One region of the Glutamicibacter sp. NPDC090743 genome, then DNA from elsewhere that is predicted to be linked to it. Evidence: riboswitches for the same ligand, from Rfam matches in the RefSeq annotation. Region 1 holds a riboswitch; each other region holds the start of a gene.
What was found. Region 1 has a riboswitch for S-adenosylmethionine ahead of ACIQTS_RS14200 (O-acetylhomoserine aminocarboxypropyltransferase/cysteine synthase family protein). Riboswitches for the same ligand answer to the same signal wherever they lie in the genome.
Positions count from the first base shown of each region.

Region 1 (5,411 bases):
TGGATAAAACCAGATAAACCCTAAACAATCCGGAAGGAAAGAGCACATGTCTGAGATGACTGCAGGTCAGTGCCCAGTAGTTGGCGGCGCGGGTCGAATTCACCCTACCCAGGGCAATGCCAACACCGAATGGTGGCCGAATAAGCTGAATCTGAGGATTCTGGCCAAGAACCAGCAGGTTTCCAACCCGCTGGACGAGAACTTCGACTACATTGAAGCCTTCAATGCCCTCGACTTGTCGGCAGTAAAAGCCGACCTGACCGAAATCATGACCCAGTCGCACGACTGGTGGCCAGCAGACTTCGGCCACTACGGCCCGTTCTTCATCCGCATGGCTTGGCACTCCGCAGGCACCTACCGCTCGCACGACGGCCGCGGCGGCGGCGGCGCAGGCCAGCAGCGCTTCGCTCCGCTGAACTCGTGGCCTGACAACGTTTCGCTGGACAAGGCTCGCCGCCTGCTGTGGCCAGTGAAGAAGAAGTACGGCCAGTCGATTTCCTGGGCCGACCTTATCCTGCTGGCTGGCAACGTGGCTCTGGAAGACATGGGCTTCGAGACCTTCGGTTTCGCCGGCGGCCGCAAGGACGTTTGGGAAGCAGATGACGATGTCTACTGGGGCCCGGAAAAGGTCTGGCTGGACAGCGAACGCTACACCGGCAAGCGAGACCTGGATGCTCCTCTGGCAGCAGTGCAGATGGGCCTGATCTACGTGAATCCTGAGGGTCCTGACGGAAATCCGGATCCGCTGGCCTCGGCCGTAGACATCCGCGAAACCTTCCGCCGCATGGGCATGAACGACGAGGAGACCGTCGCGCTGATCGCCGGTGGCCACACCTTCGGCAAGACCCACGGCGCGCATGCCGATGACAAGATCGGCCCGGATCCAGAAGCAGCTCCGCTTGAAATGCAGGGACTGGGCTGGAAGAACGGCCACGGCACCGGCAAGGGCGCGGACACCGTGTCCTCGGGTCTTGAAGTCACCTGGACCTACCACCCAACCCGCTGGGACAACGAGTTCTTCCACATCCTCTTCGCCTACGAATGGGAACTGTTCGAATCCCCAGCAGGCGCCAAGCAGTGGCGCCCGGTCAACAATGGCGGAGCCGGCTTGGTCCAGCCTGCATTCGAGACCTTGGAACACCGCGAGCCACGCATGCTTACCAGCGACCTGGCCCTGCGCTTCGACCCGGTCTACGGCCCGATCTCCAAGAACTTCAAGGAGAACCCAGACCAGTTCGCAGACGCCTTCGCCCGCGCATGGTTCAAGCTGACCCACCGCGACATGGGCCCGAAGTCCCGCTACTTCGGCCCAGAGGTTCCTGCTGAGGACCTGCTCTGGCAGGATCCACTGCCAGCAGCTCCGCAGACCACCTTGGGTGCAACTGAAGTTGCCGCACTTAAAGCCCTGATCAACGATTCGGGACTGACCGTCCAGCAGCTGGTATCCACGGCTTGGAAGGCCGCTTCGACCTTCCGCACCTCGGATAAGCGCGGCGGCGTTAACGGCGGCCGCATCCGCCTGGAACCACAGGTCTCCTGGAGCGTGAACCAGCCTGAGCAGCTCAAACCGGTAATTGCCAAGCTGGAAGAGATTGTTGACAACTTCAACGCCACTTCCGGGATCAAGGCTTCCTTCGCGGACGTCGTTGTCCTAGCCGGCAACGTCGGAGTCGAGCAGGCAGCCCTGGCAGCTGGCCAGCAGGTCGAGGTTCCATTCACCCCGGGCCGCGTAGACGCAACCCAGGAGCAAACCGACGTTGACCAGTTCGCATGGCTGGAACCAGTTTCCGACGGATTCCGCAACTACGACTCGGGCTTCGTCAAGCTGCCTAGCGAGTACTTGCTGATCGACCGCGCGAATCTGCTGGGCCTCTCGGCACCGGAAGCGACCGTACTGCTCGGTGGACTGCGCGTCATCGGCAATAACTGGGACGGCTCCAACTTGGGCGTCTTCACCGACACCCCAGGCGCGTTGACCAACGACTTCTTCGCGAACCTGCTGGAGCTGGGGTTGGAATGGACCCCATCCGCTGACGAGCAGACCTACACCACCACCGATGGCCGCTGGACCGGCAGCCGCGTGGATCTGGTGTTCGGTGCCAACTCCGAGCTGCGTGCACTGGCCGAGGTTTACGCTTCGGATGATGCCAAGGAGAAGTTCGTCAATGACTTCGCCTCCGCTTGGGCCAAGCTCATGGACGCAGATCGCTTCGAACTGCGCAGCAAGTAGCAGCTGCTGGGCCGCGAGCCCGTAGCAATTAGTGCTGGGCTGCTGCTTCCCGCAAGGGAGGCAGCAGCCCAGCACTTGTTTCATGCGGGAGCTGCCCGTCAGAACAGCGTCGCGGCGCCGCTGGCGAAGTCCGGGTTCTCCAGCTTCAGCAGCTCGGACTTGGCTTCCAAGCCTCCCAGGTAGCCGCCCAATGAACCATCGGTGCGCAGCACCCGATGGCAGGGCAGCACGATGGGAATCGGGTTGGTGGCGCAGGCTGAACCGACGGCCCGCACCGCCTTCGGCTTGCCGATCTGCTGCGCCAGCTGGGCGTAGCTCAGGGTATGCCCGTAATCGATATGACCCAGTTCCAGCTGCACCTGGCGGCGGAACTCGGTGGAGAGCTGCAAGTCCACCGGAAGATCGAAGCCATGCCGCTGGCCCGCGAAATACTCCTCCAGTTGCCGGGCGGCATCATCCAGGCTCGAATTGTCGCGCAGGATCCGCGGGCTGAGCCTTTCCGAGAGCACCTCCAGAATCCGGTCATGGCCTTCGGATTCAAAAGCGACCCGGACCAGCCCGGCATCGGTGCTGGCCAGCAGCAAGGCCCCCACGGGGCTATCGACCACGCGATAGGCAACATCAACAAGTTCCCGTGCACGGGCCCGCTCAACGAGCCGGCCCTGCAGCGAGTCGAGGATTTGCGCTTCAGCGGCCGTAGCCTGCTGCCGATAATTTATTCCGTTCATGGCTGCTCCCTCCATAGTTCTTGGTCATCCATCCGGGCCCGCAGATTCTTGATCCCATCGGCGCCCGAACGCCGGGCGGCAGCTTCGGTGCCGGAAAGGATTCCGGCAATTTGCGCGTAGCTCATTCCGCCCAGATAGCGGTAGGCCACCACCTGCCGCTGCTTGCCAGGAAGCTGGTTCACCTCATGCCACAGCTGCAGGTTCTCCAACTGCAGATCCGGCCGTTGGGCCGATGGGGCCAGGCTGTCCACGTCTTGGCCGATGAGGATTTCCGGCTTGTTCCTGCGCAACTCGTCAATGGCTTTGTTCCGGGCAATACGCACTAGCCATGCCAGGACATTGGCGTCTTCAGGCAATTGCGGGTACGCCTTGAGCGCGGCAAGGAACGTTTCGGACCAGGCGTCTTGCGCGCGATGCTCATCAAGCAGGGCACGGCAAACGCGCAGGACGTTCAGTCCATAGTCCTGGACTATCCGCTCGAACGGTGCTTGCATGGATCTCCTGGCATTTGCGCCTTCATGGCTTCTCACCATGTAAACGTACGAGGAGACCATTTTGTGAGGCGTGAATGAAAAAAATTTCCTTCACGCAGAGACCCCATGGATTCCTAGAAAGCCATCAGATCCAATTCGCTGGCGATCTGCTCAAGGCGGATCAAGTCCAAGTGGAGCATTTCGCCATTTTCCACGCCTTGGGGATCCGTGGTTCCGGCCAATGCGTCACGGATGGTGCGCATGGTGGCCCCATGGCTGACAATCATGACCTTGCGCCCGGCATGCCTGCTGGCCAACTCCAGCAGCGCTGGCACCGCACGGCTCAAGATCTGGGCACGCGGCTCACGCAGGTCCTTGGCAGCAGCCGATTCCGCTTCGCTGACCTCGGCCATGATCCGGCCTTCCAGCGGGCCGAAGCCGCGTTCAATGAGTTCCGGAACAGCGTTCCCCGTCTCGGCCTCGATCTGCTGGGCAATCAGCGCGGCAGTTTCCCGGGCACGTTCCAAGGGCGAAGCAAGTACCAGCGACCAGTTCTGGCCGATGAGCTGGCGCCCGACCTCGCGAGCTTGTTCGCGCCCGGTATCGTTCAACGGGATATCGGTACGCCCCTGCAGGCGCCCTGCAAGGTTCCAATCGGTCTGCCCGTGTCGCACCAGTGCCAGCGAAGTATCCATGACTCCAGCCTAACCGGGGTAATAGGTATCGAAGAATCTCCGATAACAGCTCCAATACGCAACGTTACGACTCATAGTTGGGTCACGAACGGTCATGTTGCGAAGATTATTACACCATCCCGAGCGGCTGAGAGATCTGGTTCGATGACGCCGCAGCAACCTGCCACATCCGGTGGTTACGGTGCTACCGCCAGAAACGATGCAGCCGCCTACCCGTTGGACCACAGCAGGAAGCGACATTGATTCCGGGATTCCTGCCTCGATCGCGGCCCGCCCTGCGGTGCCCGCGAAACCCCAATCGACAAGGAGTCGTAAGCCACCATGGCAGATCACAAGTTTGGATTCCGCACCCGCGCATTGCATGCCGGAGGCACCCCCGATGCCGAGCATGGCTCACGCGCAGTGCCGATTTACCAGACCACTTCGTTCGTCTTCAAGGACGCTGACGATGCGGCCAACCTCTTTGCCTTGCAGAAGTACGGCAACATCTACTCGCGTATCGGCAACCCGACCGTAGCGGCTTTCGAAGAGCGCATGGCTTCGCTGGAAGGCGGCATCGGAGCGGTAGCCACCGGCTCGGGCATGGCCGCGGAATTCGTCACCTTCGCGGCCTTGGCCCAGGCAGGCGACCACATTGTGGCTTCCTCGAAGCTCTATGGCGGCACCATCACCCAGCTCGATGTCTCGCTGCGCCGCTTCGGCATCAACACCACTTTCATCGACTCCAATGATCCCGCCGACTTCGAAGCGGCGATCCAGGAAAACACCAAGGCCGTCTACACCGAGGTGGTGGCCAACCCGTCCGGCGACATCGCTGACCTGAAGGGCCTGGCCGAGGTGGCGCACCGCCACAATCTCCCGCTGGTAGTCGATTCGACGCTCACTCCCCCGTACATCCTGCGCCCTATCGAGCACGGCGCGGATATCGTGATCCACTCGGCCACCAAGTTCATCGGCGGGCACGGCACCACCCTGGGCGGCGTGGTCATCGAGTCGGGCAAGTTCAACTGGGGCAATGGCAAGTTCCCCACCATGACCGAACCGGTTGCCAGCTACGGCAACGTCTCCTGGTGGGACAACTTCGGCGAGTACGGCTTCCTGACCAAGCTGCGCAGCGAGCAGCTGCGCGACTTCGGACCGGCTCTGCCGGCCCAGTCCGCATTCCAGCTGCTGCAGGGCCTGGAGACCTTGCCGCAGCGCATGGACAACCACCTGTCCAACGCGAAGCAGGTCGCTGCCTGGTTGCAGGCCGATGAGCGCGTGACCTACGTGAACTATGCCGGCC
Region 1 covers NZ_JBIVXE010000006.1:249,881-255,291, forward strand. The annotation lists gene katG (catalase/peroxidase HPI) at 47-2,230, shown strand; gene ACIQTS_RS14185 (methylated-DNA--[protein]-cysteine S-methyltransferase) at 2,329-2,958, opposite strand; gene ACIQTS_RS14190 (RNA polymerase sigma factor) at 2,955-3,452, opposite strand; gene ACIQTS_RS14195 (histidine phosphatase family protein) at 3,566-4,126, opposite strand; SAM riboswitch class I at 4,238-4,332, shown strand; gene ACIQTS_RS14200 (O-acetylhomoserine aminocarboxypropyltransferase/cysteine synthase family protein) at 4,448-5,411, shown strand, end outside.

Region 2 (5,411 bases), on a different contig from region 1:
TGATCATCGCTGTCGGATTGCCCGTTGCGGCCATCTCGGCACTTGCCGGCTTGGCCTACGCCAGCCGCTTCAACAAGTCCCAATGGACCCCGTTGCCAAGCGACGACCACAATGACATCTCCGAACTCGACTATGAGCAGCTGCGTGCAAGCTTCGGAAAATTGCCCAGCCCGGCGCTGGCCTTCATGCCGATCCTGGTTCCGCTGGTGCTGATCTGTGCCGCATCCATTGCGAAGCTGCCCTCGCACCCGATGGGCGAAGGCGCTGCCCTGGAAATCCTTTCCTTCCTGGGGACGCCAGTTATTGCGCTGATCTTCGGCTTGATCTCCTCGACTTTCCTTTTGAGCGGTGGCAGCAAGCTGGCGGTCTTCAATGAGCAGATGAACGAAGCTGTACGCACCGCTGCTCCGATCTTGCTGATCACCGGTGCCGGCGCCGGCTTCGGCGCGGTCCTGGCCGCGTCGGATCTGACCACGATTCTTTCGGATTCACTCAGCGGACTGGGCTTGGGCCTGGCTGTGCCATTCCTGATCGCCGCTGCACTGAAGTCCGCCCAGGGCTCGTCCACCGTCTCAATGGTGACCACTTCCGCGCTGGTCGCTCCGATGCTCGGCTCCCTGGGCTTGGGTTCGGAGCTGGGCATGGTGCTATCCGTATTGGCAGTAGGCGCCGGTGCGATGGTTGTCTCGCACGCCAACGACTCCTACTTCTGGGTCGTCTCGCAGCTCAGCCGCATTCCGGTGATCACCGCCTACAAGACCCTGAGCGTGGCTACCGCCATCCAGGGCACCGCGGGGTTCCTGACTGTACTGGTCCTGGGAGCCGTACTGCTTTAGCAGCACGCCTTCCAAGAAAGCAACGGATCGCGCCATCGGCAGATGGCGCGATCCGTTGCTTTAAGCAGTACTGGATTAGCCCAGGCCTGCCGCCGGGAAGCTCCGCGCGGCCTTATTCGCTGTGGCAGTCGAGATCACCAGCAACGCGATGGCGGCCAGGTAGCCGGCTCCGGTCGCGGCGAAGGCGAAACCGAATTGGCCCAGCAGGCAGAGAACTGCTGCGCTGGCCAATGCCGCCCAACCGGCCCAGGAAGCCGCGGCAAGCAGGGGCGCAGCCTGCTGATGCCCGGCGAGCCAGGCCCCATCGCTGGCCAAGGTGTGGCGCGTCTTGATGCCGATCGCCGCATTGCGAGCGAGCTTCCGGTCCCGTGCCATCGGGGCGAGGAACGCTGCGACCAGCGTTATGCTCAGCAACCCGAACATGAAGGCAATCACGCCTGCTGGATCCACTTGCCGCCTCTTCTGCCGATTGATCTTGAATGGCCATTCTATGCGGTCGCATGGAAGTGCCCTGATCCACGCTGTGTTCCCAATCGATGCCTGCGGGAACGCTCTTGAGATCCAGTTCCGGCATGCCAAGTGCGTCATGCGAAGGTCATATGACGTCTTATCTGCCCGTTTTCCGGCAGGGCGAAGGCGCGAAGATGACGTATTTTGTCCTGCTGTTCCTCCGCATGACAGCGCCCTTCCCGAGGACCTGCCAGTAATGCTTGACTCGGAGCACAACCCATCCAGAGCGGCTGAGAGGCCTGGCTCCGAGACGCCGCAGCAAGCCTGCACTCCGCAGGTAGTGCTAACGCCAGGTTCGATGGATCCGCAGATTTTCTGCATCCTTCGGAATCCATAGCCCAAGAGGAGAACGAAGATGACTGTACTGGATACCCAATTGCCGCGCGTGCCCTACACCGGCACTGCTGATGAAGCTGAACTGGCTCATTGGCGCGACGTCGCCCAGCAAGTAGCTGGCCAGCTGGCGGCTGACGCGCTCGAACGCGACCGAAAGAACGCCCAGCCTTTCGCCGAAGTGCAGCTGCTGCGCGAAGCCGGGTTGCTCAATCTCTTGGTGCCTGCAGAATTCGGCGGAGCCGGAGCCCATTGGGAAATGGCTTTCGAAGCGGTCCGCATACTGGCCGCAGCTGATGGCTCCATCTCGCAGTTGCTGGCTTACCACTACATCAACCAGTCCGGCATTGCGTTCTACGCCCCGGCAGAAGCGCAAGGGGCATGGTGGCAGCGCACCGTGGAAGGTGGCTGGCTCTGGGGCGATTCGGTGAATCCAGTTGATCCGGATTTGACGCTGAGCGCCGAAGGGGACGGCTACCGACTGCATGGAGCCAAGCGATTCTCCACGGGTTCCGGTGTTGGCGAGGTCATCGTCATCAACGCGCTGGTCCAGGGCGGAGAATACGACGGGCAGATTCTCGCGTTGGTTCTGCCACGCGATATCGATGGCTTGGAAATCGTTGACGACTGGGACTACCTGGGACAGCGGCTGAGCGCGTCGAATTCCTTGAAGTTCCACAACGTGCGGCTCGAAGCAGGGGACTTGCTGGGATTCGTCACCGATGAACCGGTCTCCACCCTGCTTACCCCCGGTATCCAGTTGGCCTTCGCCAACTTCTACCTGGGCATCGCCCAGGGAGCACTGGAGCGCGGCAAGCAGATCTTGCTGGGCCGCAAGAACGCCTGGCTGTTCTCGCAGGCAGAGACCTACTCGCAGGACCCGATCTTCCAGCGCACCGTCGGAGAGCTCAAAGCCCGCACTGCAGCAGTGGCGGCGCTGACCGAGAAGCTGGGCCGGAAATTCGATGCCCTGCTCTCGAAGGCCGGGGAAGTCACCCGGCCCGAACGAGCGGCGTTGGCCGTGGAAATTGCTGAAGCCAAGGTGGTCTCCACTGAGGTGGGAGTGGATGTGGCGAACCGGATCTTCGAGGTGACCGGTTCATCTTCGACTGCGAACTCGGTGGGTCTGGACCTGTACTGGCGCAATGTGCGCACCCATTCGCTGCACGACCCAGTGGACTACAAGAAGATCGAGGTCGGCGCCTACTTCCTGCGCGGAGAGTCCCAGCCGCTCTCGCTGTACACCTAAGAAAACTTCTCCCGGATTGGACTGAACGATGACTGTACTTGCAACTGGCAATCGACTCGCAGGACTCAAAAACCGCTTCGCACCGCTCTTCGCGCGCATTGCGCAGGGTGCAGCTGAACGCGACCGCACCGGCGAATTGCCCTACCAGCAGGTCGCGGACCTGGCTGCTGCCGGCTTTGGTGCGGTTCGGATCCCGGAATCGCACGGGGGTGCCGGTGCTACGCTGCCCGAACTCTTCGAGCTCTTCGTGGATCTCGCGGCCGCGGATTCCAATATTGCCCAAGCGCTGCGCGCGCACTTCGCCTTCGTCGAGGACCGTCTGGTTGCGGCCCCCGGCCCGGGGCGCGACAAGTGGCTGGCCCGCTTCGTGGCGGGAGAACTGGTGGGTAACTCCTGGACCGAGGTCGGCACCGTCAAGGTCGGGGACGTGATCACCAAGGTCACCCCGGACGGCGAGGGCGGATTCAAGATCAACGGCACCAAGTACTACTCCACCGGCTCGATCTTCGCCGACTGGCTCGATACCTACGCAGAGCGCACCGACACCGGAAAGCGCGTGATCGCCGCAGTCAACCGCCACCAGCCCGGCGTCGAGCTGGCCGATGACTGGGATGGCTTCGGCCAGCGCACCACGGGTACCGGCACCTCCACCTTCACCGATGCGATTGTCGCCGAAGAAGACCTCATCGACTTCGATACGCGTTTCAAGTACCAGACAGCTTTCTACCAGCAGGTGCTGCTCGCTGTTCTGGCCGGCTCCGCCAAAGCAGCCGAGCGCGACTTCGCCGCCGAGCTGAAGGCGCGCAAGCGGACCTTCAGCCATGCCGCGGCCAATCTGGCGGCCGAAGACCCGCAGCTGCTGCAGGTGATCGGCGAGGTCTCCGCGGCGGCCTTCGCTGCCGCGGCAACGGTGGAACGAGTGTCGACGGCATTGCAGGGAGCCTATGAAACTGCGCAGGCGCTGCACACCGGCGAGGTGACCGGGGATGAGGACGAAGCAGCCAACGATGCGGCAGAGCTGGCCAGCGCCCAGGCGCAGGTGGTGCTCACGCCATTGGTCCTCAACGCGATCACCCACGCTTTTGATGCGCTGGCCGCCAGCGCCACGAGCGTTACCAAGAACCTGGACCGGCACTGGCGCAATGCCCGTACCGCCGGCAACCACAACCCCTGGGTGTTCAAGGCGCGGTTGATTGGCGACCTGGCGGTCAATGGCACCGAGCTTCCGCGCGTGTGGGCGATTGGTGCATCAAAGTAGATTCCATGGTCTTGCGGGCCCAGCATCCTTTGCCGGTGCTGGGCTCGTGGTCGTCGGCCCGGGGCAATTGATCGACCATCGTTCCAGTCGCCTGACGGATAGCTGCCGGCCTTGGCCCTAGCGCACCTGGGTAACCGTGCCACTTGCGATATGGAAGATATCCAAGTCGCGGGGCACGAAGAGGCCGCCAGAGAACTGTTTCGAAACCCGCTGCCAAACTTCCATTCCAGATCCAGCGGGAACCAAATGATGCAGCGCCAAGTTCCGTGCTCCAGCCCGCTGGGCGATTCGACCTGCGTCTTCTGCGGTGGTGTGCGCGCGCCGATGATGTCCCATGCTCGCTTCCAGTTCGGAGGATGAGGCATGCGGGTAGCTACGAGCGATGGCCTCCAGATCAATAGCTTCATGGAACAGCAAGTCGCAGCCTTGGGACAGGCGCGCAAGATTTGCGCTTGGCGCTGTATCGCCGGAAACCACGACCGATCCATATCTCGAATCAAAGCGGAATGCGAATGCCGGAGCGATAGGTTGGTGCTGGACCAGGATAGCGCTAATTTTTACATGCCGATCAGCGTATATTTCAAAAGGCTCCATGTCCGGATGGTTGTTGTGGTTGGGGTGGAAGCCTGTGCCGGCGGGAATCTCGATATCTACGCCATGGAAAATATCCGAAATATCAGGTGCCGCCGAATCCCGTCGGCGATCGTTGAGATCTGTCGCATGGGCGCGCAGCAGCAAGTTGACCATGGCGTTGGTCCCGGGTGTGGGCGACTGCGGAAATATGGCTTCCGGTTCTTCGGACGCTGTCTGCATCGAGGGCAGCACTCCTCGATCACCCGGTCCGAAAACAGGAACCTGCCGACCCTCGGTGCCGCGGAACCCAAGGCCGCCCAGGACCATGACAGAATTCAGGTCAATGACGTGGTCTGAATGCTGATGGGTAATGAAAATTCCGCGCAGGGAAGTGGGGTGAATCCCGATCTCAGCCAGGCCCAAACCGACGCCATGGCCGCAATCCACCAAGTAAGCGTGGCCGTCCACAACGATCGCGGTAGAAATTCCGCGACGGTGACCGGTTCCTGGATCCGGCCTCAATAGCGGGCCGCCAGCAGTTCCAAGCGCCACTGCATGCATTCCGGTCTTCATCACTGGCTTCATCTGTCTCCTGTAGACGGGTTATTTCATCGGCAAGCTGATGCCATCATCCGCTTTCACGCTGGATATT
Region 2 covers NZ_JBIVXE010000002.1:323,998-329,408, reverse strand. The annotation lists gene ACIQTS_RS04990 (GntP family permease) at 1-836, shown strand, start outside; gene ACIQTS_RS04985 (hypothetical protein) at 912-1,286, opposite strand; SAM riboswitch class I at 1,561-1,651, shown strand; gene ACIQTS_RS04980 (acyl-CoA dehydrogenase family protein) at 1,702-2,928, shown strand; gene ACIQTS_RS04975 (acyl-CoA dehydrogenase family protein) at 2,957-4,186, shown strand; gene ACIQTS_RS04970 (MBL fold metallo-hydrolase) at 4,304-5,086, opposite strand; partial or broken gene ACIQTS_RS04965 (MBL fold metallo-hydrolase) at 5,099-5,320, opposite strand; gene ACIQTS_RS04960 (YidH family protein) at 5,407-5,411, shown strand, end outside.
Region 2: another riboswitch for S-adenosylmethionine. It lies ahead of ACIQTS_RS04980 (acyl-CoA dehydrogenase family protein); the one in region 1 lies ahead of ACIQTS_RS14200 (O-acetylhomoserine aminocarboxypropyltransferase/cysteine synthase family protein).

Region 3 (5,411 bases), on a different contig from region 1:
ATTTCGCGCGGATAGCAGACCAGGGATTCAACCCCACCCAGGGACACCGAGAGCTGGAAGTATTCCATGGACTCGGCGAAGGCGCGGGCTGCCGCTTCATCGGAGAGCTGCAGTGAGAGGATCCCGCCGAAACCGCGCTGCTGGCGCTTGGCGAGCTCGTGGCCCGGATGGCTTTCCAGCCCGGGATAGTAGACGCGGGCGACCTCGGGACGGTCATCGAGCCAGCGGGCCAGAGTGGTTGCGGTGGCGCAGTGGCGTTCCATGCGCAGGCCCAGGGTCTTCAGCCCGCGGGCGGCCAGGTAGGAATCCTGCGGACCGGAGACCGCTCCCCCGGCGAACTGCTGGTAGCCGACGGCTTCGGCCAACGATTGGCCGCGGTGCAGGTAGTCTGCCACGATGACCGCCCCGCCGAGAACGTCGGAGTGCCCCCCAATGTACTTGGTGGTCGAGTGCACCACCGCGTGCGCTCCGAAGTCAAGCGGCCGCTGCAGGTACGGGGTGGCGAAGGTGTTGTCCACGACCAGCAGGGCGCCGTGCTCGGCGGCGATGGCGGCCCAGCCGGCCAGGTCGGCGATGCCCAGCAGCGGGTTGGACGGGGTCTCCACCCAGAGCAGCGCGGTGTTCGGGCGCAGCGCGGCGCGCACCGCATCCAGGTTGGTGATGTCCACCGCCGAGGAGCTGATCCCCCATTTGCCGTGCAGCTTCGAGATCAGCCGGTTGGTGCCGCCGTAGCCGTCGGCGCCCAGCACGATGTGGTCGCCCGGCTCAAGCACTGCACGCAGCAGCGCATCTTCGGCCGCGATGCCCGAGGCGAAGGAGAACCCGGCGGCGCCGCCTTCCAGCGCGGCGAGCTGGGATTCGAAGCCGTTGCGGGTCGGGTTGGAGCCGCGCGAATACTCGTGCCCGGCGCGCAGCACGTTGATGCCGTCCTGGATGAAGGTGCTGGTCTGGTAGATCGGCGGGATCACCGCACCGGTGTGCGGGTCCTTGTGCTGGCCGGCGTGCACGGCCAGGGTGTTGAAGCCGCTCATGCGAAGCTCACTTCCTTGGTGTCGGCGGTGGTTGCGGCCAGCGCGAGATCCAGCGATTGGGTGATGTCTGCCAGCAGGTCGGCTGGGTCTTCCAGTCCCACCGACAGGCGCAGGGTCGAGGTGTTCAGCCCGGCGGCTGCCAGCTGCGCCTCGGAGAGCCGGCAGTGCGTCATGGTGGCCGGGTGGGCGACCATGGTGCGGGTATCGCCCACATTCGCGGCCAGGCTGATCAGCTTGAGCCCGTCAATGACCGGGGAAACCAGGGATGGGTGGGCCAGCTCGATGGCCAGCACGCAGCCGGTGCCCTTCGGCGCCAGCGCCCGGGCCAGCTCGTGGCTGGGGTGCTCGGGCAGCGCGGGGTGGTGGATGGCGGCAATGCCCGGATACTCGGCAAGCGCGTCGATCAGCCGGGCGACGCTGCGCTGCACGTGGGCCGCGCGCACCGGCAGGGTCTCGATGCCTGCAAGGATGCCCTGGGCGCTGGCCGGTGCGAGGGTCGGGCCCAGATCGTGCAGGAACTTGGAACGAACCAGCATCGCGTAGGCCGCCGGCCCGTGGCGTTCAAGCAGCGAAGCGCCATTCAGCCGCACCCGCGGCGCGGCGATCTGCGGCCAGCGGGAGGAATCGGAGAAATCGAAGGTTCCCGAATCCACCACTATCCCGCCGAGCACCGAGCCGTGCCCGGCCAGAGCCTTGGTGGCCGAGTGCACCACGATGTCCGCTCCGAGTTCCAGCGGGCGCACGTTCAGCGGGGTGGCCAGGGTGTTGTCCACCACCACCGGGATGTTGCGCTCGTGCGCGATGGCCGCAATGGCCGGGATGTCGGCCACGGTGCACAGCGGGTTGGAGACCGATTCTAAGAAGAACGCCCGGGTGTCCTCCTCAATGGCAGCGGCCCAGGCGGCCGGATCGGCTTGGTCGACAAAGCTGACGCGGATCCCGAAGTCGGCGAAGGTGTCGGTGAACAAATCCACGGTGCCGCCGTAGAGCGAGGAGGAAGCCACAATGTGCTTGGGTCCCTGGGTCAGGGCCAGCAGGGACAGGGCCACGGCAGCCTGCCCGGTGGCGGTGGCCACCGCGTGGGCCCCGCCTTCCAGGGCGGCCACGCGCTGTTCGAGAATCGCAACGGTGGGGTTGCCGGTGCGCGAGTAGGTGAAGCCGGCCTGGCGCAGGGCGAACTTCTCCACCGCTTCGGCGTGCGATGCGAATTGGTAGGCCGCGGAATTGTGCAGTGGCGGCAGCATCGGGCGGAAGTCTCCGCTCGGGCGGTACCCTGCGTGCACCGCGTCGGTTTCCTGGCTCATGGCTCCTCCTCGATTCTCTGCGAGGGAGTGCACCGATTGGCATCGTGCGGCGGCACGAAGCTACGCAAAAACGCGTTCGGAACTGCTCCATCGTTCCTGGCGGTAGCACCTTTCGGTTTCCCGATGGTTGCTGCGGCGTCTCCGAGCCAGATCTCTCAGCCGCTCTTGATGGGTTGTTCTTCCATGGTTGGCTATCCGCCGCAAACGGTGCAAGCGGTATCCGGCGCCCGGCTTCATACAAGGCCGCCAGGCTTCATATGACTTCTCGTTGTCATGATGACGCGGTGGCCGGCAGCACTTTATGACGCGACCTTTTGAGATGAATCGGCGTGATGCAGGGGTTTTGCTGGAAGTTTGTGACGATGTGCCGGTGCTCGATGACCGGGGGTTACGCTGCTGGCGGCTCAGCCGAGCACTTCTACCCCGAAGCTGGCGACCACCGTTCGCACTTCTTGCAGGTAGCGCTGGGCCTGGTCGGTGAGCGGGATAGCGGCGTGGTCGATCCAGCCGATTTCGATGCGCTCCTCGATGGCCAGCGGGATGGCCACGATGGAGGGATCCAGCTCGTCGCTGATGATGCCGGTGGAGATCGTGTACCCGCCCAAGCCGATCATGAGGTTGAAGATGGTGGCGCGGTCCGAGACCTGGATTTCGCGTTGGCTGGAGCGCGTGGAGAGCACCTCCTCGGCGAAGTAGAAGGAATTATTCGCGCCCTGGTCGAAGGTCAGCCGGGGCAGGTCTTCGAGGTCTTCGAGCGTGACCTGGGTTCGGGTGGCCAGCGGGTTGCTGCGCGAGATGAAGATGTGCGGATCAGCCAGGAACAGCGGGTGGAAGACCAGCCGGGATTCGCGCAGCAGCTTGTCGATGACCTTTCGGTTGAAGTCGTTGCGGTACAGGATCCCGATGTCGCTGCGCAGCGTGCGCACGTCCTCGATGATCTGCTCGGTGCGGGTCTCGCGCAGCGAAAACTGGTATTCCTCGGCCCCGCTGGCCTGCACCATCCGAACAAAAGCATCCACCGAAAACGAGTAGTGCTGGGTGGAGACGCCCAGCAGCCGCCGGGCGGAGGGGCGGCCGAGATAGCGATGTTCAAGAAGCTCCACCTGCTCGAGGACCTGCCGGGCGTAGCCGAGGAATTCGGCGCCTTCGGCGGTGAGCGTTACTCCCCTGGCCGAACGCATCAGCAAGGTGCGCCCCACCCGTGATTCAAGCTCCTTCATCGCTGAGGACATGCTGGGCTGTGCGACGTAAATCAGGTCGGCGGCAGCCGAAATCGACCCCTCGGAGGCCACCGCCACGAAATAGCGAAGTTGCTGCAGCGTCAAACCATTTGTTCCCTGAACCATAGCCAGAGTCTATATGAATCCATAGTTATATCGAGTTACCCGATATCAAGAATCACCCTGCATGATTGACGCATCGACTTCCCCTCGGCCCACCACGGCCCCCAAAGAAACAGATTGGCCATCATGGCAGACGCGTTGACCTTCAGCATTAGCACCACTAAATTCGACGAGAATTACACCCCGTCAGCAAATTCGCGCACCACCACGAACTTCGCCAATTTGGCGCGTGGAGAGCGCCGCGCAGAGAACCTGAACAATGCTCTAACAATGATCAACCGCCGCTTCAATTCCTTGGCTCACTGGGACAATCCCCAAGGAGACCGATATGCGCTGGAATTGGAAATCATTTCTGCCAACGTGCATTTCACTGCCGATAATAACGACCAGAAATTTCCCCTTTTAGAAGTCCTTGAAACCACGATCGTGGATAAACTCCTAGGCACTCGAACCCAGGGAATAGTCGGCAATAATTTTTCGTCGTACGTCCGCGACTATGACTTCAGTGTGGTGCTTCCTGCGCAGAGTCGTGGCGCCGGCACCCCAGTTCTTCCCGAAGATTTTGGCGATCTCCACGGGCAACTTTTCCAGCACTTCCTTAACTCGCAGGCCTATGGTCAGCGTTTTGAGCAGCTACCGGTGATCTGCATCAGCGTCTCGACTTCCAAGACCTATTTCCGCACCGGCAACAGCCACCCAGTGCTCGGTTTGGAATACCAGCAGGACGAAAATTCATTGACCGATGCGTACTTCGGGAAAATGGGCTTGAGCGTCCGCTACTTCATGCCGCCAGGTGCCGTGGCACCGCTGGCGTTCTACTTCCGCGGTGACCTGCTCAACGACTACACCAATCTGCAGCTGATCAGCCTGATCAGCACCATGGAGACCTTCCAGAAGATCTACCGCCCGGAAATCTACAATGCCAACTCGGGAGCGCCTGCCGTGTACCACCCGAGTCTCGGCGCCCAGGACTTCTCCCCTACCCGCGTTTTTTATGACCGCGAAGAACGAACCCAGCTAGGCAAGACCCAAGGGAAGTTCGCCGAAGAGCATTTCATTATTCCGAATCGCGAACTGCTCGATCAGTGGTCTTCCTCCTACCCGACTCCTGTCGCCTGATATTCCGAAAGATTCTTCTATGACTTCCCCGCTTATCCCCACGTCTATTGTCGGCAGTCTGCCCAAACCTTCATGGCTTGCCGAGCCTGAAAAACTTTGGTCCCCCTGGAAGCTTGAAAGCGCGCAAGTGCGCGAGGGCCAGCAAGATGCCATGCGCGCAGCAGTGCTTGAACAGACCCAGCGCGGCATCGACATCATTTCCGACGGCGAGCAGTCGCGCCAGCACTTTGTCACCACATTCATCGAGCACCTGAGCGGTGTCGACTTCGAGAAGTGCGAGACCGTGCGCATCCGCAACCGCTATGATGCCAGTGTCCCCACCGTGGTCGGTGCCGTTGAACGTGAAAAGCCGGTATTCGTTCAGGACGCGCAGTTCCTGCGCACGCTGACCGACCGTCAGATCAAGTGGACCCTGCCTGGCCCGATGACCATGGTTGATACGTTGTACGATGCACACTACCGCAGCCGCGAGAAGCTGGCCTGGGAGTTTGCGACCATCCTGAACCAGGAAGCTCGCGAACTGGAAGCCTCTGGAGTGGACGTCATCCAGTTCGATGAGCCTGCCTTCAACGTCTTTTTCGATGAGGTGGCCGACTGGGGCATCGCAGCTTTGG
Region 3 covers NZ_JBIVXE010000003.1:472,078-477,488, forward strand. The annotation lists gene ACIQTS_RS08670 (cystathionine gamma-synthase) at 1-1,031, opposite strand, end outside; gene ACIQTS_RS08675 (O-acetylhomoserine aminocarboxypropyltransferase/cysteine synthase family protein) at 1,028-2,335, opposite strand; SAM riboswitch class I at 2,420-2,510, opposite strand; gene ACIQTS_RS08680 (LysR family transcriptional regulator) at 2,740-3,681, opposite strand; gene ACIQTS_RS08685 (DUF1852 domain-containing protein) at 3,805-4,797, shown strand; gene ACIQTS_RS08690 (methionine synthase) at 4,817-5,411, shown strand, end outside.
Region 3: another riboswitch for S-adenosylmethionine. It lies ahead of ACIQTS_RS08675 (O-acetylhomoserine aminocarboxypropyltransferase/cysteine synthase family protein); the one in region 1 lies ahead of ACIQTS_RS14200 (O-acetylhomoserine aminocarboxypropyltransferase/cysteine synthase family protein).

Region 4 (5,411 bases), on a different contig from region 1:
GGATCACGTCGAAGCCGACGAACATGAACGGCACCACGATCATCACGCCGAAGAAGCCGGCCACCCCGTTTTCGAAGAATGGTTCCATATTCCTGCTCTCGCCTCCGGTGAATGCGCCAGCAAGCAGCATTGCGCCGATGACGAAGAGGAAGAGCACCACGAAGGTCTGCACTACACCGGCGGTCTTGATGCCCCGGATGTTAATCCAGGTGATCGCTATCGCACCGGCGACACCGACCAGCGCCCAAGTCAAGTAGACCTCTGAGCCAGCGATCTCCCATAATCTGATCTGCGAAAGCTCCGGGAAGAGATAGAGCACGGATTTGGGCAGTGCCACTGCTTCAAAGGCCACGATCGCAATGTAGCCGCCGACGATGGCCCACGAACCGGCAAAAGACCAGCGGGCGCCCATGGCGCGCAGCAAGTAGTTGTGCTCACCGCCTGCTTTCGGCATGGCCGCAACGAGTTCGGCATAGGTCAGGCCGACTACCGCCATGATGCCACCGCCAACCAGCATGGCCAGCGTGGCTCCCAGCGGACCGGCGGTGGTAATCCAGTCGCCGGTGAGCACGACCCAGCCAAAACCGATCATCGCGCCAACGCCTATGGCCAAGGCATCCCAGCGGCCGAGGACCTTCTTGAGGCCTGGTTCTGCGGTGTGGTTCTTCGCGGTTTTTCCTGACATGGCAACCCCTTCTGGAAAGTTGATCAGGATCACACTATGCAAAATCGCGCCAAAGGGTATTGGATGTTTTGACTACATTTCAGGCTATTTTGCCCAAATCAGGAGGCTAGGCCTTGCCGGAGCGCTTCTTGCTGGCTTTCACCAGCGCGCGGTCGACCTCGTGAATGCCCAGGCAGAAGCCTGCGGACATGACCAGCGATTTGATCGTCAGTTCGGAAAGGTCATCAGCTACGTACACCAGCTGGATCGGTCCGGCCAGGACCAGCAGGACACCGGTCCACAGCACATACGCCCACGAGGTGCGTGCCTGCGCCATCACCGGGAAGCGTGCCCGTCGGCGAATCGTCCGCACGCCAATGGTGACAATGACGACGGCCAGAATCGCGGCGCCAATGAAGAAGAAATTGCGTTGGGTGCGGATCCAGGTCAAGGTGGTGCCAATAAGAACGCCGAAAAGTATCGAAGCCCACCAGCTGATACTGCGCAGTTGATCTTGCGCAGCGGTTGGTTCGCCTGTCCTCACGCCTCTCCCATCACTGATTGTCCCGAGCGCCCGGAACAACGCATCGTTCCTAGAATACGCGGTTCATCTCCCCGCAGACGAACGCGCAGCCGCACTGCGCATGCCGTGCCATGGCAGCAAGTGCCGTGGCTTGGCGTCATGAGAGGATCAGCGTCCAGGTAACCACAGCGACCTCATCAGAATCGTTTTCCCAGCTATGCGGTTCACGCCCGGGGAAGGTGATCGTATCGCCTGCTTCGAGTTCTACGCGCTGATCAGGCAATACCAGGATGAATTTTCCAGCGATCACGTGCAGCACTTCCAGCTCGCAATCCACCGAATACAGTTCCGCTTCACCGGTGCCCTTGGGCGCAATCTCGGCGCGAATCATCTGCACCCGCTTCTCGCTGCGCGGCGTGACCAGCTGCTCCGTGATGCCGTCACCGCCCAGGGAAACACGGGGCGCCTGCTCCAGTCGGACCAGTTTCGTTTCAGGAACCTCGAAGAGGGTACCGACCTCCATGCCCAGCACTTCGCACAACCGCAAAAGAGTGGAAACCGAAGGGCTGGTCAGGTCGCGCTCCACACGCGAGAGGAAACCCTTGGTCAGTCCGGATAGCTCGGCGACCTGGTCAATGGTCATACGCTGGGTCTGGCGCACCCCGCGCAGCCTCGCACCGATATTGATCGCAGCACCGGTTGGTTCAACTGGCAAGGTTTTCATCGTTTGGCTCCTCGACGTTTTCTGCAGCAACAACCGCAACCACTTTGGCTTCAAGGCCTGCGGGGCAAGTTTACCAATGGTAAACACACCGCGCCCTCTACCGCGAGGCTGCAGCGCTCACTAGACTCTGTCCATGGACAGCACCAAGGACAAGCTCTGCGGGTACCTGAACGACGCGCGCGAGAATGCGATCTACAAGGCAGAAGGCCTCGCCGAACACCTGGCACGCACTCCGCTCACCCCCACAGGCACCCATATCCTGGGAGTACTGCACCATTTGGCGATCAATGAATACGAATATTTCGGCACCTGCCTCAAGCGCAGGGCCGATGACCGCTACGTTCGCGAATTCATTGCGCCGCATGATCCCGACGCGGATTTCCTCCCGCCAGCAGATATGGATGCGCAACAGCTGATCGGCCTGTATCGGAAAGCCATCGCCTTCGCCGATGAAGCCATCAGCGACCTGCCCCTGGACTGTCCCGTAGAGGTACCGTGGTGGGGGCCAGCTGGCAAAACCACCTTGGATCACCTGCTCATCCATGCGCTCGCCGAGACCTCCCGGCATGCAGGGCATCTGGATATTATCCGCGAGCAGCTCGATGGCCGTGCTGGCTGGACCGCGCAACTGGATCTGCTGCCCGGCTACACCGCGGGGCAATGGGCCGAACAACGCGAGAAGCTGCAGCAACTGGCCAATGCCTTTGCCCCGGGCAGCTGAGCCGCAGTCATATTACGCATTCGGACTTCACCGCGCCCTGCCACCGGCGGTACCATCGGAAATGTTGCTTCACGAGACGCGGCGCCAAGCTCCGACTGGCCGCGCACCAACCCCAAGTTCATGGGTGGTTCGGATGAGGAAGCGGTCCGCGCATCAACAGGTGCACGGGCAAGAGCGCGCAAGAGAGTTGACGTCCCATGGCATATCCGATTCTGCCCGTCATCGACCGCCAGACCGGCCAAGTGCAGTTCAAGGCCGAAGGCCGCTGGCGCACCTGCTACGTTGCAGATCCGCTCAGGCTTGAACAGCTCATTGCTCGTTGTGCCCGCCGGCCGACCTTCGACCCGGCCACATCTGAATTGCTGCTGGTGGTGCCAGTCGCCGGAGATCCTGCGGGCAAGCGATTTGCTTTTAGTCTTGCCAAATTCCCAAGTGCAGGAGCCCTGACTAAACTGGGTAGTTGATCCGATCCACGGGTTTCATTGGGAAACTCCATGTTCCAGGAGAGTCATCTTCGCGATGTCACAGCACTCAGCAACCGAACCTACCAAAGCGCAGATCCAGCGATGGCGCAAGTATCTCGCTGATGAAGTCGCAGAAGGCTCCATCTACCGGGCCCTCGCGGAAAAGAAAACCGGGCAGGAACGGCAAATCCTGCTGGGCCTGGCAGAGGCGGAAGCACGCCACGAATCCCACTGGCGCGTCCTGCTCGGCGAACATGTCAAGGAAGTCCGCCCGTCGCTGCGCCGCACCATGCTGCGTTTCCTGGCATTGCATTTCGGTTCGGTCTTCGTCCTGGCCATGGCCCAGCGCTCCGAGAGCAGTTCGCCCTACCGCGATGACAAGGACGCCACCGCGCAGATGGCGGCCGACGAACAGGTCCACGAAGAAGTCGTTCGCGCGCTTGCTACAGCAGGCCGTGCGCGCCTTTCGGGCAACTTCCGTGCTGCGGTCTTCGGCGCCAACGACGGGCTGGTTTCCAATCTCGCGTTGATCATGGGCATCGGTGCGACCGGTGTTTCAGCGACCTTCGTGCTGTTCTCCGGCATTGCCGGCTTGCTGGCCGGTGCACTGTCCATGGCAGCTGGCGAATACGTTTCGGTGCGTTCCCAGCGCGAGCTGCTGACAGCTTCACGCCCAACCCAGGTCACGCTGACAGCGGCCCCGAACCTTGATCTGGACGCCAACGAGCTGCTGCTAATCTATAAGGCCCGCGGCATGAGCGATGAAGATGCCGAGCACCGGGCCGCCGAACGCATGGGCCTGTTCACCTGCGATTGCAACCCCGACTTCTCGCTGAACCCAGAGGGTCGCGGCGAAGAACTCGAGAAGGAGCACCAGGAGCTGGGTTCGGCCACCGGTGCGGCGGCCACCTCGTTCTTCCTCTTTGCTTCCGGTGCTGTGGTGCCGATCCTGCCGTATATCCTTGGCCTGTCCGGCATGACCGCGATCATCGTCTCGGTAGTCCTGGTGGGATTGGCCCTGATGATCACCGGCGGGATCGTAGGCCTGCTCTCCGGTGCCTCGCCACTCAAGCGCGGCCTGCGCCAGCTAGCCATCGGCTGGGGCGCAGCGGCCATCACCTACTGCTTGGGCCTGATCTTCGACGTCAGCATCAGCTAGTAGCCCGCTACGTTGCGACTGCCGGTACGGCACTGTCTGTACCGGCATTTTCCATGCCGTGCTCTAGCTGTTCTCCGGCCTCCGGGTACGCCGGCGCAGGGTTTGCATGCTCTGGATGAACTCCATCGCTTCTTCGGCGGTTTCCACCAGAGCAATCTTCTGTTCCATGACACGGTCCTTGGCCAGGGCCTGAAGCAGCGGCCAAGCAGGCAGATCCCTCGTCCAATAGTCCTTGCCGATCAGCACCATCGGCACCACGCGAGCACCGGTAGCGTAGTAGTTTTCGCAGGCATCCTGGAAGATTTCCTGCACCGTGCCAGCGGCCCCGGGCAGAACTACCAGCCCGCCGTTGGACTGCTCCAGCAGAATCGCTTCACGAATGGAATTGGTGAAGAACTTGGCAATCTGGGTGGCAAACAGATTCGGCGGCTCATGGCCGTAGAACCAGGTTGGCACGCCCAGGGACTGCCGCTGGCTCGGGAAACGCTCCTTGACCATCAACGCAGTTCTCGCCCAGCCGGTGCGCTGATGGATCGCATCTGGCACTTCGGCCAGCATCTGCAATGCCGTAGCGACATCTTCTGGTCCGTAATCGGCCAGCCACGCACCGGCATTGGCAGCTTCCATTGCGCCGGGGCCTCCACCGGTGGCGACCGCGTAGCCGGCCCGGGTAATCATGCGCCCAAGCTCCAAAGCTTGCGCATACTGCGCAGTGCCCCGGCTCATCGCATGCCCGCCCATCACCCCGATAATCGGGGTTTCCTTGAACGTGCCCTCGTACACTGCCGAGACCAGCGCCTGGCCAATGTGGTGATCATGCAGGGTTCTTGCCAGCGCATTGCTATCGCTATCGGAATTCACCGCTGCATGCTGCTGGGAGTACGCGTAGATCTTCGCATCAGGCACATGCTCGTAGGTCTGCGTCCGGATCCCCGAGTACAACTCATGCGGCGAATACAAGCCGCGAGCCACCGTCTCGAAGGGAAGCTCCTCCCCCGAGCTCATGCACAGCCCGCCAGTGGCTTGCACGATCTGCGCTCCTTGCGCGGAATACTGGCAATCGATGAATAGCGCTTCGGAAAGATCCAAGGATTCCAGCACGGTATCCCGTTCGCGCAGATCAACACGGTGCACTCGCCAGCCTTTTCCGCGTGCG
Region 4 covers NZ_JBIVXE010000008.1:43,228-48,638, reverse strand. The annotation lists gene ACIQTS_RS16365 (APC family permease) at 1-685, opposite strand, end outside; gene ACIQTS_RS16360 (hypothetical protein) at 792-1,208, opposite strand; gene ACIQTS_RS16355 (helix-turn-helix domain-containing protein) at 1,345-1,911, opposite strand; gene ACIQTS_RS16350 (DinB family protein) at 2,045-2,632, shown strand; SAM riboswitch class IV at 2,700-2,813, shown strand; gene ACIQTS_RS16345 (hypothetical protein) at 2,830-3,096, shown strand; gene ACIQTS_RS16340 (VIT1/CCC1 transporter family protein) at 3,152-4,255, shown strand; gene ACIQTS_RS16335 (LOG family protein) at 4,319-5,411, opposite strand, start outside.
Region 4: another riboswitch for S-adenosylmethionine. It lies ahead of ACIQTS_RS16345 (hypothetical protein); the one in region 1 lies ahead of ACIQTS_RS14200 (O-acetylhomoserine aminocarboxypropyltransferase/cysteine synthase family protein).